2 regions of the Mesorhizobium sp. WSM3864 genome follow, and region 2 is predicted to be linked to the other one. Evidence: predicted binding sites of a transcription regulator. Region 2 holds the regulator's gene; the other holds the start of a gene.

Region 1 (7,634 bases), 130 kb from region 2:
GCTCGTGCCGGCCAGCGCGGCGGCGCCCAGCGGGCTTTCGTCCATGCGCTCGATGGCGTCGCGGACACGCGAGAGATCGCGGCCGAACATCTCGACATAGGCCATGCAATGATGACCGAAGGTCACCGGCTGCGCGGCCTGCATATGAGTGAAGCCGGGCATTACCGTCGCGGCGTGCTCCTCGGCGCGCTCGAGAAAGGCGGCGATGAGGTCCTTCAGCGCCTGGGCGACGCGCTGGCATTCCTCCTTGACCCAGAGTCTCAGATCGACCGCCACCTGATCGTTACGCGAGCGGGCGGTATGCAGGCGGCCGGCAGCCGGCCCGATCAGATCGGCCAGACGCGCCTCGACATTCATGTGGATGTCTTCGAGCTTGGTCGAGAATTCAAATTTCCCAGCCTCGATCTCTTTCAGGATCGTGTTCAGGCCGTGAGCGATTTTCTCTTGATCGGCCGCCGAAATAATGCCCGTTTCAGCCAACATCTCGCTGTGGGCGATCGAGCCGCGGATGTCCTGCGCGTAGAGTTTGCGGTCGAAGGCGATCGATGCGTTGATCGCTTCCATGATCGCGGCCGGACCCGAGGCAAAACGTCCGCCCCACATCTGGTTGCTGGCCTTCTTGTCGCTCATCGCTATAACCCGTGCTCCGGAGCAGTTTTTAAGAAAATGGCAGACGGCAATAAATTCTTCCCGGCCCCGCGCCTCATCCTCGCCGCGCTTGTAGCGGGCGTGCTGGCCGGCGCGGTCGCGGTATATGTCAGCGAGAGCGGTTCTGGCAACAACACGCCGGATCAGGTTGCCGCGGCCGGCACCGGCAAGGACGACATCGCCTGCAAGGCGAAGGTCGAACGGGCCAAGCAGGTTGCGGCAAAGGCAGTCGGCCAGGTCGCGGCGCTGCAGCCGGCGGATCCGCCGCAATCGCTGAAGGGCCTCGCCTTCAACGGACCCGACGGCAAGCCGACGACGATCGCCGGTCATGCCGGCAAGACGGTGCTGCTCAATCTGTGGGCGACATGGTGCGCGCCCTGCCGCGCCGAAATGCCGGCGCTCGATGCGTTGCAGAAGGAAAAGGGCGGCAACGCTTTCGAGGTCGTCGCGGTCAATGTCGACACCGGCGACGACGCCAAGCCGAAAAAGTTCCTGAAGGAGATCGGCATCGAGACGCTCGGCTACTACCGGGATGCGACGATGGGCCTGTTCAACGAGGCCAAGACGCGCGGGCTGGCGCTTGGCCTGCCGGTGACGATGCTGATCGACGGCGAAGGCTGCCTGATCGCACATATGAACGGCCCGGCGGAATGGTCGAGCCCCGACGCCAAGCGATTGGTGGAGGCCGCGCTCAGTCCGTCAAGCTGAGCGCAGCGCGGCGGCCGGCTCGAGCATCAGGATGCTGCCGCCGCGGGCCTCGACAGCATCCATGGCCGCCGGCACGCCGGTCAGCTCGCTGAAGGTTTCGATCGGGCCTGGCCTGCCGAGATAGTATCCCTGGCCGATCTCGCAGTCTTCGGCATCGAGGAAGCGCAATTCGTCCAGCGTTTCGACGCCTTCGGCCAGAACAGGCAGGCCGAGGCCGCGCCCCAGACCCAGCACGGCGCGCACGATGGCCGCGACCTGGCCATTCCTGTCGACCGACTTGATGAAGGAGCCGTCGATCTTGATCTTGTCGAAAGGGAAGGCGCGGAGATTGGAAAGCGATGAATAGCCGGTTCCAAAATCGTCCATCGCGACGCGAATACCAAGCGCCTTGACCTGCCGCAGAGTCGCCAGCGCCCGCGGCATATCCTTGATCAGCGCCGTCTCGGTCACTTCAAGCTCCAGCCGTCCGGCCGGAAGTCCCGAACGCAGCAGAATCTCGTGCACTTTGCGGCTGAAATTCGGGTTGTGGAGCTGCACCGCCGAGACATTGACGGCGATGGTCAGCGGATTTTTCCAGCGGACGGCTTCCTCGCAGGCCGTCGCCAGCACCCATTCGCCGATCTGGGCGATGGCGCCGCTGTCTTCCGCGACCGGGATGAAGACCGACGGCGGGATGTTGCCGCGCTCCGGATGATGCCAGCGGATCAAGGCCTCGAAACCGATCATCTTGCCGCTGCTGATCTCTTTTTGCGGCTGATAGACCAGCCGGAACTCGCCGCGCGCAACCGCCTGGCGCAGATCGTGCTCCATGGCGCGCCTGTCGCGCGTCTCGGCGCCCATCGAAGCTTCGAAATAGCGATAAGTGTCCTTGCCCTCGGCCTTGGCGCGGTAGAGCGCGGTGTCGGCATGGCTGACCAGCGCCGCCTGCTCGTCGGCGTCCAGCGGGAAAAGAGCAATGCCGATGCTGGCCGACACCAGTTCGCCGCCGGGCGACAACTGGCTCTCCTGGCGCAGCTTGGAAAGCACCGCCTCGGCGATGCGGCCCGCGGCCTGCGGGTCGGGAAGGTTCGGCGCAATGATGGCGAATTCGTCGCCGCCGAGGCGGGCGAGCATCTGCCCATGGCGGAGCACGCCCGAAGCGCATTGCGCCACCCTCTGCAGCACGGCGTCGCCGGCCGCATGACCGAACAGGTCGTTGACTTCCTTGAAGCGGTCGAGATCGAGAAGCATCAGCGCGAGCTGCCCGCCCTTGCCGCTTGCCGTGGCGATCTCGGCCTCGAGGCGGCTGGTGAAGCTGCGGCGATTGGCAAGCCCGGTCAGCGGATCGAAATGCGCCAGGCGAAGGATCTCCTGCTCGGCCTTCTTGCGCTCGCGCATGTCGCGGACGGCGACGACGTCGTGAGGCTTGCCGCAATAGTCGATGCTGCGGGCGATCAGCTCGACCGGGATGCGGGTGCCGTCCTGGCTGCGCAGCTCGGTTTCCTGCGCCTGGCCGCTGCCGCCGGCGATGGCTGAGGCGATGCGTTCGCCGAAGAGGTCGCCAAGCGTCATCACGTTCAGCGTGCCGGGCGCGATGCCGCTCAGCGCCGCGATGCTGTCGTTGGCGCTGACGATGCGGCTTCCGTCGCAGACGATCAGCCCCTCGACCGCCGCGTTGGCCAGGCCGTGCATGCGCTGCGCTTCCGCCTGGTGGCGTCGGAAGCGCAGGTCGATGCGGAGCGCCGCGGCCGAGAGCACCAGGATGACCAGGCTTGCCGCCGCGGCGGCAAAGGCTTGCGACATCGGCGCGATGGTGAATTTTGAGATCTCTATCGAGGAGTCCGGATAAATCGAGACCGCCGCCATGGCGATAAAATGCAGTGTGCAGATGGCCAGTGTGAGCAAGACGGCGGCAGCGATCGTCGTAAGCGTCGACGGGCGGCGCAGCACGACGAGCAGCGAAAGCGCGGCAAGCGTGACGCCCGCCGCCAGCGAAAGAGCGACGAGCAGCTCGTTCCAGACGATCCGGCCCTGGACCTCGAACGCCGCCATGCCGGTATAGTGCATCACGGCAATGCCGACGCCGAGCACGGCGCCGCCGACAAGGTAGTGATCAATGCCGCCGCGGATGGTGGCGATCCACATTCCGGCCGCTGTCAGAACTACGGAGGCAGCCAGCGAAAGGGCGGAAAGCTCCGCGTTATAGGCGTTGGGTATTCCCGGCGTGAAGGCGATCATGGCGACGAAGTGCGTCGCCCAGATGCCAAATCCGGTCGCCGTGGCTGCAATCAACAGCCATGCGTAGCGATTTCGACTGGTCGATTGCTCGACATGGCGAAGAAGATTGACCGCCGAGAAAGAAGAAATTCCGCAGATGAGCGCCGCAAGCGCGACCAACCTCAGATCGTGCTCGTGCACGATGCAATTATAGACGGTCAACATTTGGCCCCACCTGATCTTCCCGCATCAATCAAGTTAAGATTGCTTAAGGCCCGACGGCTAAAGAATCGATTAGTGGACCTGCAACCGACGCGTGTGTCTCGGGTTGTAAGGGCGGATAAGGTTAGGCCGGCTGTCGCACACGCGCTCAATCCTAAGCCGGCAAGCAATCTGCCCGGCCGTGACTGATGCACGTTATTTTAGGATCAGTTGATGTTCATCGACGCATAACAAAACCGTTGTCCGATTGTCATGCGCAACACATACTGGTTTCTGCGGAAGCCCCCCTTTCGCCAATCACAACGGGAGATGAAAACATGAAGCTCTTCGGCTTCGCGGCAGGTGTTGCCGCTACCTTGACCCTGCTTTCCACCACGTCCGCTTTCGCTGTCACGCAGATCAGCTGGTGGCATGCGATGACGGGCGCCAATGCGGAAGTCGTCGACAAGATCTCGAAGGACTTCAACGCCAGCCAAAGCGACTACCAGATCGTTCCGGTCTTCAAGGGCACCTATCCCGAGACGCTGAATGCAGGCATCGCCGCGTTCCGCGCCGGCCAGGCGCCGGACATCATCCAGGTGTTCGATGTCGGCACCGGCGTCATGATGGCGGCAGAGAGCGCGATCAAACCCGTGGCCGAAGTTTTGACGGGCGCGGGGATGACGTTCGATAAGAGCCAGTATCTGCCCGGCATAGTCGGCTACTATTCGAAGCCGGACGGCACCATGTTGTCTTTCCCTTACAATTCCTCCTCGCCGATCCTCTACTACAACAAGGACATCTTTCAGAAGGCCGGCCTCGACGTGAACAACCCGCCTAAGACCTGGAACGAGGTCTGGGAAGCGGCGAAGAAGATCAAGGCGAGCGGCGCGGCCCCTTGCGGCTACACCTCGACCTGGCTGACCTGGATCCATCTGGAAAATTTTGCCGCCTGGAATAATGTTTCCTGGGCGACCCAGCAGAACGGACTGGCCGGCGGCGACGTCGAGCTCAAGATCAATGCGCCGATTTTCGTCAACCACTTTCAGGCGCTGGCTGACCTCGCTAAGGATGGCACTTTCAAATATGGCGGGCGCACCTCCGAGGCCAAGCAGATATTCCTCGCCGGGGAATGCGGCATCTTTACCGAGTCCTCGGGCGGGCTCGGCGATATCGTCAAGTCGGGCATGAACTACGGCATCGGCCAACTGCCGTATGACAGCGATGCCAAGGGCGCGCCGCAGAACACGACGCCCGGCGGCGCAAGCCTCTGGGTTTTCAGCGGCAAATCCGATGCGGAGTACAAGGGCGTCGCGGCCTTTTTCGCCTATCTCTCCAAGACCGAGGTGCAGGAATATCTGCACCAGAAGTCGGGCTACCTGCCGGTGACGCTGGCGGCCTATGAGGCGACCAAGAAGTCCGGCTTCTACGACAAGAACCCGGGCCGCGAGACACCGATCCTGCAGATGACCGGCAAGGCGCCGACCGAGAATTCGAAGGGTGTGCGCCTGCCCAATCTGCCGCAGGTGCGCGATATCCAGAACGAGGAGTTCGAGAAGATGCTGGCCGGCCAGGAAACGGCTCAGCAGGCGCTCGACAATGCCGTCTCGCGCGGCAACGCGGCGATCAAGGACGCTTTGGGCAACTAGACCTGGCCGAGATGAAACGTCGCCCGCGCGGATCCGCGCGGGCGATCCTTGCTTGACGAGGAAACCAAGCTGACCCCGCGCGTCGTTTTCCCCCACAAAGTTCTGCCTTACCTGCTTGTGGCGCCGCAACTCGCCATAACACTGGTTTTCTTCTACTGGCCGGCCGGGCAGGCGCTCTACCAGTCCATGCTCAGGCAGGATCCATTCGGGCTGAAGAGCAAGTTCGTCTGGTTTGCCAATTTCCGCAAAGTGCTTGCCGACCCGGCCTATCTCAACTCGATCAAGGTAACGGTGGTATTTTCGCTTGCCACCGCAATCGTGGCCATGGCCGTGGCGTTGCTGCTCGCCGTAATGGCGGAAAAAGTGGTGCGCGGGAAAGCGCTCTACCGCACGCTGATGATCTGGCCCTATGCGGTGGCGCCGGCGATCGCCGGCATGTTGTGGCTGTTCCTGTTCAACCCTTCGATCGGCTCGCTATCCTACGTGCTGAGAAGTCTCGGTATAGCCTGGGACCCGTTGCTCAACGGCAGTCACGCCATGATCCTTTTGGTTTCCGCCGCCGCTTGGAAGCAGATCAGCTACAATTTCCTGTTCTTCGTCGCCGGGCTGCAGGCGGTGCCGAAGACGCTGATCGAGGCGGCGGCGATCGACGGCGCCCGCGAGACCAAGCGTTTCTGGACCATCATCTTCCCGCTGCTCGCGCCGACGACCTTCTTCCTGCTGGTCGTCAACACTGTCTATGCCCTGTTCGACACGTTCGGCATCGTCCATGCCGTCACCGGCGGCGGACCGGGCAAGACCACCGAGACGCTGGTCTACAAGGTCTACAATGACGGCTTCGTCAACCTGATCCTCGGCGACTCGGCGGCGCAGTCGGTGATCCTGATGGTCATCGTCATAGCGCTCACCGCCATCCAGTTCCGCTATGTGGAACGCAAAGTCCACTACGGCTGAGGCAAGCGATGATCGGCCAGTCCCCGTTGCGTGTCCTGATCGCCCATGCCGCTCTCATTCTCGGCATTTTGATCGTTGCATTTCCCATCTACTACACATTCGTGGCCTCGACTCAGACGCTGCAGACGATCCTCAAGCCGCCCCTGCCGCTGCTGCCCGGTGACCAGCTCTGGAACAATTACAGCGAGGCGTTGTTCGGCGGTGTCGGGCGCATCGGCGGCGTCAGCGTCGGCAGGCTGCTTCTCAACACGACGGTCATGGCGCTCGGCGTCGCGGTCGGAAAGATCTTCATCTCGATCCTGTCGGCTTATGCCATCGTGTTCTTTCGTTTCCCGCTGCGCATGACCTTCTTCTGGCTGATCTTCATCACTCTGATGCTGCCCGTCGAGGTCCGCATCCTGCCGACCTACAAGGTGATGGTCGATCTCGGCATGATCGACACCTATGCCGGTCTGATCATTCCGCTGATCGCCTCGGCCACGGCCACGCTATTGTTCAGACAGTTCTTCATGACCATCCCGGGCGAGCTCGTCGAGGCGGCGCGCGTCGATGGTGCCGGGCCGTGGCGCTTCTTCTTCGACATCCTCCTGCCGCTGTCGCGCACCAACATCGCGGCGCTGTTCGTCATCCTTTTCATCTATGGCTGGACGCAATATCTGTGGCCGCTGCTGGTCACCAACAGCAACGACATGAACACCATCGTCATTGCGCTGAAAAAGATGGTTTCCTTCGCCGATGCCGATACCCAGTGGCACCTTGTGATGGTCACCGCGATGCTGGCCATCGTGCCGCCGATCCTTGTCGTGGTGCTGATGCAGCGCTGGTTCGTGCGCGGCCTGGTCGAATCCGAGAAGTGAGGGGCGATGGCGACGGTTGATCTCAATGATGTGAGGAAGCTCTATGCCGGCGGCGTCGAGGCCGTGAAAGGCGTTTCCATCGCCATTCCGGACAAGCAGCTTTGCGTGCTGGTCGGTCCCTCTGGCTGCGGCAAATCGACGTTGCTCAGGATGATCGCCGGACTCGAGACCATCTCGTCCGGAACGGTTGCGATCGACGGCAAGATCGTCAATGCCGTCGGTCCGACCGAACGCGACATTGCCATGGTCTTCCAGAATTACGCGCTCTACCCGCATATGAAGGTCTACGACAACATGGCCTATGGCCTGCGTAATCGCGGCACGCCGAAAGCCGAGATCGACAGCAGAGTGCGTTCAACTGCCAAGGTGCTGGAATTGTCGGGACTGCTCGACCGGCGCCCTCGCGAGCTTTCCGGCGGCC
Region 2 (7,634 bases):
CCTTGGCGCCCGCGATGTCGGTCATCTTCTTGCCGTCGGCGAGCTGCGAGGCGATCTCGGCGGCGTGCTTGCCGAGCTCGCGCGCGTCCTTCCACACCGACACCGTCTGGGTGCCGAGCGCGATGCGGTTCAGCGCGGCATGGTCGCCGTCCTGGCCCGAGACCGGAACGGTGCCGGCCAGCCCTTGCGCCGTCAGCGCCGCGACGACGCCGCCGGCGGTGCCGTCATTGGCCGCCACCACCGCGTCGACCTTGTTGTCGTTGGCGGTCAGGAACTGCTCCATGTTCTTCTGCGCATTGGCGGGAAGCCAGCCATCGGTATAGGCCTCGCCGACATTCTTGATCTTGCCGCTGTCCATGGCTTCTTTCAGCACTTCCATCGAGCCGGAGAACAGGAAATCGGCGTTCGGGTCGGCGCCCGAGCCCTTGATGAAGACGTAATTGCCCTCGGGCTTGGCCTTGAACACCTCGCGGGCCTGCATGCGGCCGACTTCCTTGTTGTCGAAGGTCAGATAGAACACGTCCTTGTTCTCGATCAGGCGGTCGTAGCCGACGACCGGAATGCCTTCGTCGAGTGCCTTCTGCACCGCCGGTCCGATCGCCGAGGCGTCCTGCGCCAGGATGATCAGCGCATTGGCGCCCTGCGAGATCAGGCTTTCGACGTCGGTCAGCTGCTTGCCTGGATTGGACTGTGCGTCGGCGGATATATACTTGTCGCCCGCGGCCTCGATCGCCTTCTTCATCGCCGCTTCGTCGGTCTTCCAGCGCTCTTCCTGGAAATTGGACCACGAAACGCCGATCACCTTGTCCTTCGCCTCGGCGACCGACGCCAACGTCAACGACATGGCGACGCCCGCCAGCATGGCGGCTGCGAATCTCTTCATGATATCCTCCCTGCGCCCCTCGCGGCGCGACCCAGATTGGCCCGAAGACCATGCAAAGGCTTTTTTTCGAGCCTCGAAAAAATACTGATCCAAGGCTAGGGCGCTGTCAACTGCAATTCTGACGGTTTTTGACGTGTCGCGTACTTTTTTTCGAGACCCGTAATAAATAATGACAGTGCCGACCGCTTCTGCCACTATCGGGGAACAGTTCGGAGGAGGCGCAGCCCGCGTCCACCGAAACTTGTAAAAACCCGGACGGTTCGGGTGCCGGCGTCCGGGTGAATCGATCTGGCGCGTCGCCGGGTCCTGTGCATGATCGAGAGGCCGCGCTGACTGGGAGGAGAAAAAATGTCGGTCGGAATCCGCCACGACGATCTGCGCCGGCGCAACCGCGCCATGGTGCTCTCGGCCTTGCGCCGGGCCGGCCAGCCGTCGCGCACGGAAATCGCCGCGACCACCGGGCTCAGCCATTCGACCATTTCGGCGATCTCTTCCGACCTGATCCAGGAAGGCATCCTGGCCGAGAGCAAGCCGAGCGAGACCGCGTCTCTGAAGCGCGGCCGGCCACAGGTGGGCCTCGCGCTCAAGCCTGAGGCGGCAGCGGTGGTAACGGTGGTGCTGTCGCTCAATTTCCTCTCGGTCGCCGTTATCGATTATGCGGGCCAGGTCATCGCCGAGGAGCAGCGCCGCCTCGATACGCTCACCATGCCGCGCGACGAGCTGATCGGCGAATGCTTGGCGATCGTGCGGCGCCGGCTGGACGATCCGGACCTCGACGTCGGCAGCGTCGCCCGCATCGCCATGGGCATCCAGGGCATCACCGATTCCCATGCCCGCGCCATGCTATGGTCGCCGATCACGCCGCTGACCGACATTCCCTTCGCCGACATCCTGGAAAAGGAATTCGGCATTCCGGCCACCATGGAAAACGACTGTAACATGATGGCGGTGGCGCTGCAGTGGCGCGATCCCGACCGCTATCGCGACAATTTCATCGCCATCCTGCTCTCGCACGGCATCGGCATGGGCCTGGTGCTGAAGGGCGAGCTGTTCACCGGCACGCATTCTTCCGGCGGCGAGTTCGGCCACATGATCCATCGTCCGGGCGGCGCGCTTTGCCGTTGCGGACGCCGCGGCTGCGTCGAAGCCTATGCCGGCAACTACGCCATCTGGCGCAGCGCCATGAAGATGAGCGAGAACGCCGAGCCGGTCGATGTCGGCGACGCCGACATGCGGGCGCTCGCGGCCAAGGCGCGCGAGACGGATGGCCCGGAGCGCGAGGCCTATCGCCGGGCCGGGGAGGCGCTGGGCTTCGGCCTCGGCAGCCTGTTCGCGCTGATCGACCCAGCGCCGGTCGCCATGGTCGGCGTCAGCGCCGCCGCCTTCGACCTGATCGAGCCGGCGCTGCGCGAGGCGATCGGCCAGACTGCCGGTGGCCAGCATTCAAATTCGATCTCCTTCGATACTGAGCCGAACGAATTGCCGCTGATCCGCGAGGGCTGCGCCATGCGCGCGCTGACCTTCGTCGACCAGGAGATTTTCGCCCCGGGCGTGCAGGCAAGAGCGGGCAAGAACGTGGCCTGAGCAGCTTCGATAGCGATCGTTGGCTTCTGTGGGTCCTGCAGACGCCGGAGATTAGCGAAGGCCCCGCAGCTTCGTCATTCCAGGGCGGAGCAGGAGCGAAGCTCCGTCGCGGAGACCCTGGAATCCATGCCATTACCTCAATCGTCGGATGAGCGGAGCAGAATTTCTGCACCGCCGCGGCGCGTGGAAGTCGCGTGGATCGTCGGGTCTGCGCCGCGTCGCGACGCTTCGTGCTCCGCCCGTGGACGGCGAAGCACCAGCGTCTCGATAACCCGCCAGCGCAGATAGAACCCGTCAGACCTTCGGTGCCCTGGATCTAGTCTTCCCTGATCGCGTAGCCCGCCCCGCGAATGGTGCGGATCACATCGGGCATCCGGCCGTTGTTGACCGCCTTGCGCAGGCGTCCGACATGCACGTCCACGGTGCGCTCGTCGATATAGATCGTCTCGCCCCAGACATTGTCGAGCAGCTGGCTGCGCGAGAACACCCGGCCGGGATGCCGCATCATGAATTCCAGCAGCCTGAACTCGGTCGGGCCGAGCCGGATCTCGCTCTTCTTGCGGTAGACGCGATGCGATTCGCGATCGAGCACGATGTCGCCGACCTTGAGCACGCTGGACAGCACCTCCGGCTTGGCGCGGCGCAGCAGCGCCTTGACCCTGGCCATGAATTCCGGCGTCGAGAACGGCTTGACCAGATAGTCGTCGGCGCCGGTCGAGAGGCCGCGCACCCTGTCGCTTTCCTCGCCGCGCGCGGTCAGCATGATGATCGGCAGGCGTTCGGTCTCGGGCCGCATCCTGAGGCGCCGGCAAAGCTCGATGCCGGACACCGCCGGCACCATCCAGTCGAGCACCAGAAGGTCGGGCACATTCTCCTGCAGGCGGATCTCGGCCTCGTCGCCGCGCGTCACCACCTCGACCTGATAGCCCTCGGATTCGAGGTTGTAGCGGAGCAGCACCCCCAGCGGTTCCTCGTCCTCCACCACCATGATGCGTGGCGCGATCATTTAGCAGGCACCTTCGCTGTCAGGCCGCCGGCGCCGACATCGCCGTCTCGTCCTGCTTAGGACGATTCGCAGGCAATTGCGTGCCGGTCAGCACATAGTAGGCGTTCTCGGCGATGTTGGTGACGTGGTCGCCTATGCGCTCCAGATTCTTGGCGCAGAACAACAGATGCGTGCAAGCCGTGATGTTGCGCGGATCCTCCATCATGTAGGTCAGGAGCTCGCGGAAGACGGAGGTGTATTTGACGTCGATGCGCTCGTCGTCGTTGCGGAGCTTGGCGAGCGCCGTGGCGTCGCCGGCCGTGTATTCCTCGATCACGCCCTGCACTTGGATCAGCACCAGCTGCGCCATCGAATCGATGGAGTGCGAAAGGTCGCGCGGCGCGGCGCTGATGCCGACCGAGCCGACGCGCTTAGCGATGTTCTTGGCAAGGTCGCCGATGCGCTCGAGATCGCCGGCCATCCGGATGGCGCCAACGACGCTGCGCAGGTCGTCGGCCATCGGCTGGCGTTTGGCGATCAGCGTGATGGCGCGATCGTCGAGCTCGCGCTGGCGCGCGTCCATGATGGCATCGTCGGAGACCACGCGCTGCGCCAGCGCGTTGTCGGAATTCAGCAGAGCCTTGGTCGACGCGCCGACCATCGAGCCGGCAAGATCGCCCATGTCGCGGATGAGCTGGCTGATCTGCCTCAGATCCTCGTCGAAGGAAGCGACCGTATGGGCCATGGTTATGTCCTCGTATGAACTCAGCCGAAGCGGCCGGTGATGTAGTCCTGCGTGCGCTTCTCGCGGGGCGAGGTGAAAATCTTTTCGGTCCGGTCGAATTCGATCAGCTCGCCGAGATACATGAACGCCGTCTGCCGCGAGACGCGCGCCGCCTGCTGCATGTTGTGGGTGACGATCACGATCGTGTAGTCGGCCTGCAGCTCGTCGATCAGCTCCTCGATCTTGGCGGTCGAGAGCGGATCGAGCGCCGATGCCGGCTCGTCCAGCAGGATGACCTCCGGCTTCACCGCCACCGTGCGGGCGATGCAGAGCCGCTGCTGCTGGCCGCCCGAAAGGCTCTGGCCGCTGGCGTTGAGCTTGTCCTTGACCTCGTTCCACAGCGCGGCGCGCTTCAGCGCCTGTTCGACGCGATTGTCCATCTCGGCCTTGCTTATCTTCTCATACAGCCTGACGCCGAAGGCGATGTTCTCGTAGATCGACATCGGGAACGGCGTCGGCTTCTGGAACACCATGCCGATCTTGGTCCTGAGCAGGTTGAGGTCCTGCGAGCGGTCGAGGATGTTCTTGCCGTCGAGCAGCACCTGGCCTTCGGCGCTCTGCTTCGGGTAGAGCTCGTAGATGCGGTTGAGCACGCGCAGCAGCGTCGACTTTCCGCAGCCCGAAGGTCCGATGAAGGCGGTGACGCTGCGCTCGGGCAGCGACAGGTTGATGTCCTTCAGCGCCTTCGACTGGCCATAGTAGAAGTTGAGGTTCTTGACTTCGATCTTGGCCTTCTCGGCGGTCGTCTCGGCTACGTTCAGGTCGGTGGACAACATCGGTTTCATCTGTCCTCTCTGCGTCCGGTAAGGCTGCGGGCGAAGATGCTCAGCCCGAGAACCGTCAGGGTGATTATCAGTGCGCCCGTCCAGGCCAGTTGCTGCCATTCCTCATAAGGGCTCAGCGCAAACTGGAAGATGGTCACCGGCAGGCTGGCCATCGGCGCGTTGAGATTGCTCGACCAGAACTGGTTGTTGAGCGCTGTGAAGAGCAGCGGCGCCGTCTCGCCCGAAATGCGGGCGATCGCCAGCAATATGCCGGTGACGATGCCGGACAATGCGGCGCGATAGGCGACCGAGCGGATCACCACCCAGCGCGGCGCGCCGATGGCGGTGCCAGCCTCGCGCAGCGCGTTGGGCACAAGGTTCAGCATGTCCTCGGTGGTGCGCACTACCACGGGGATCACCAGGATCGACAGCGCCACCGCGCCGGCGATCGCCGAGAAATGACCCATCGGCCGCACCATCAGCTCGTAGACGAACAGGCCGACGATGATCGACGGCGCCGACAACAGGATGTCGTTGATGAAGCGCACCACCGTGGTGAGGCGCGAGAAGCGCCCGTACTCGGCCATATAGGTTCCGGCGAGCACGCCGATCGGCGTGCCGACGACGATGCCGATGACGGTCATCACGATGCTGCCGTAGATGGCGTTGAGCAGGCCGCCGGCGTCGCCGGGCGGCGGTGTCATTTGCGTGAACACCGAAAGCGAGAGCCCCGAGAGTCCCTTATAGAGAAGGGCGCCGAGGATCAGCGCCAGCCAGACGAGGCCAATGCCCGCCGCTATGGTGCAGAGCGCCATCATCACGGCGTTCTTGCGCTTGCGGCTTCGGTGGAGCGATGCGACTGTCGACATCGGTCAGGCTCCCGTGCGGCTATCGATGCGCAACAGCATGTAGCGTGCGAGCGCGAGGATGATGAAGGTGATGATGAACAGGATCAGTCCGAGCGCCACCAGTGAGGACGTGTAAAGCTCGCCGTCGGCTTCGGTGAATTCGTTGGCGATGGTCGCCGAGATCGTCGTGCCGGGCGCAAACAGCGAGGCGCTGATGCGGTGCGCGTTGCCGATGACGAAGGTGACGGCCATCGTCTCGCCGAGCGCGCGGCCAAGACCGAGCATGACGCCGCCCATGATGCCGACCCGCGTATAGGGGATGACCACACGCCGGGTCACTTCCCAGGTCGTGCAGCCGATGCCGTAGGCCGATTCCTTCAGCACCGCTGGCACCGTGTCGAACACGTCCTTGGTGATCGAGGTGATGAAGGGCAGCACCATGATGGCCAGGATCAGCGACGACGTCAGCAGGCCGATGCCGTAGGGCGGACCGGCAAACAGGCTGGCGAGACCCGGTATGCCGTGGAAAAGATTGATGATGAACGGCTGTACCGTCGTCTGCAGGAATGGCGCGAAGACGAACAGGCCCCAGATGCCGTAGATGATCGAGGGAATGCCGGCGAGCAGCTCGACCGCGATGCCGATCGGGCGCCTGAGCGGGCGCGGGCAGAGCTCGGTCAGGAAGACGGCGATGCCGATGCCGATCGGCACGGCAATGAGGATGGCGATGGCTGAGGTGACGACGGTGCCGTAGATGGGCGCGAGCGCGCCGAAATTCTCGGTCACCGGATTCCAGGATTCAGTGGTCAGGAAGGAGAAGCCGAACTTCGACAGCGCCTCCCACGAGCCGGCGATCAGCGAGACCGCGACGCCGCCCAGAAGAACCAGCACGAGTATGGCGGAGAGACGCGTGACCGTTCGGAAGATCGTGTCGGTCAGGGCGAAGCGGCGCACCGTCGCTTCCCTGGTCCGTATGGCGGACGATGTCACGGCTTCGGAAACGGCTGTCATTTCGCCCCTCGCATTTCGAAAGAGACAGGAGGGCGCTGGAGGCGCCCTCCTTATTCCGTAGGAATTACATGCCGGAGTAGAGCGGCTTGCCGTTGCTGTCGACGATGTCCTTGCTCCACATTTCCTCGACGCTCTTCACGACCGCGTCGGGCATCGGAACATAGTCCAGCTCGGCGGCCATGTCGTCGCCCTTGGCGTAGGACCAGGCGAAGAACTTGAGCGCTTCGGTGGTGGCCGCAGCATCGTCGGGCTTCTGGTAGACGAGGATCCAGGTCGCGGAGGTCATCGGCCAGCTTTCAGCACCAGCCTGGTTGGCCAGAATGACGCCGTAGCCAGGCTTGGAGCTCCAGTCGGCATTGGCTGCAGCGGCCGAGAACGCGGCAGCGGTCGGCTCTACCTTCTTGCCGTCCTTATTGATCAGGTCGGTATAGGTGAGCTTGTTCTGCTTGGCATAGGCATACTCGACATAGCCGATCGCGCCACCGGTCTGCGCGACGTTGTTGGCGACGCCTTCGTTGCCCTTGGCGCCGATGCCCACCGGCCACTCGAGCGCGGTATTGACGCCGACCTTCGACTTCCAGTCGGCGCTGACTTCGGCCAGATAGTAGCTGAAGTTGAACGTGGTGCCCGAGCCGTCCGAACGGTGCACGACCGCGATCGCCTGGTCGGGCAGCTTGACGTCGGGGTTGAGCTTCTTGATCGCCTCGTCGTTCCAGTTGGTGATCTTGCCGACGAAGATGTCGGCCAGCGTCGGGCCGTCGAGCACCAGTTCGCC

The links. The regulator PhoB, encoded in region 2, activates phosphate uptake and scavenging genes when phosphate is short. The targets are predictions, from matches to a motif close to TGTCATNNANCTGTCAT.
Region 1: a site for PhoB is predicted at 4,012-4,028, ahead of ugpB (sn-glycerol-3-phosphate ABC transporter substrate-binding protein UgpB). Genes of this name have one in related genera too.

What each region holds. Positions count from the first base shown of each region.
Region 1 covers NZ_NSGD01000004.1:462,864-470,497, forward strand. The annotation lists gene argH (argininosuccinate lyase) at 1-630, opposite strand, end outside; gene CK215_RS12640 (TlpA disulfide reductase family protein) at 667-1,356, shown strand; gene CK215_RS12645 (EAL domain-containing protein) at 1,348-3,777, opposite strand; gene ugpB (sn-glycerol-3-phosphate ABC transporter substrate-binding protein UgpB) at 4,092-5,402, shown strand; gene ugpA (sn-glycerol-3-phosphate ABC transporter permease UgpA) at 5,472-6,356, shown strand; gene ugpE (sn-glycerol-3-phosphate ABC transporter permease UgpE) at 6,365-7,213, shown strand; gene CK215_RS12665 (sn-glycerol-3-phosphate import ATP-binding protein UgpC) at 7,220-7,634, shown strand, end outside.
Region 2 covers NZ_NSGD01000004.1:337,411-345,044, reverse strand. The annotation lists gene xylF (D-xylose ABC transporter substrate-binding protein) at 1-883, opposite strand, end outside; gene CK215_RS12045 (ROK family transcriptional regulator) at 1,232-2,467, shown strand; gene phoB (phosphate regulon transcriptional regulator PhoB) at 2,784-3,473, opposite strand; gene phoU (phosphate signaling complex protein PhoU) at 3,493-4,197, opposite strand; gene pstB (phosphate ABC transporter ATP-binding protein PstB) at 4,218-5,021, opposite strand; gene pstA (phosphate ABC transporter permease PstA) at 5,018-5,869, opposite strand; gene pstC (phosphate ABC transporter permease subunit PstC) at 5,873-6,859, opposite strand; gene pstS (phosphate ABC transporter substrate-binding protein PstS) at 6,924-7,634, opposite strand, start outside.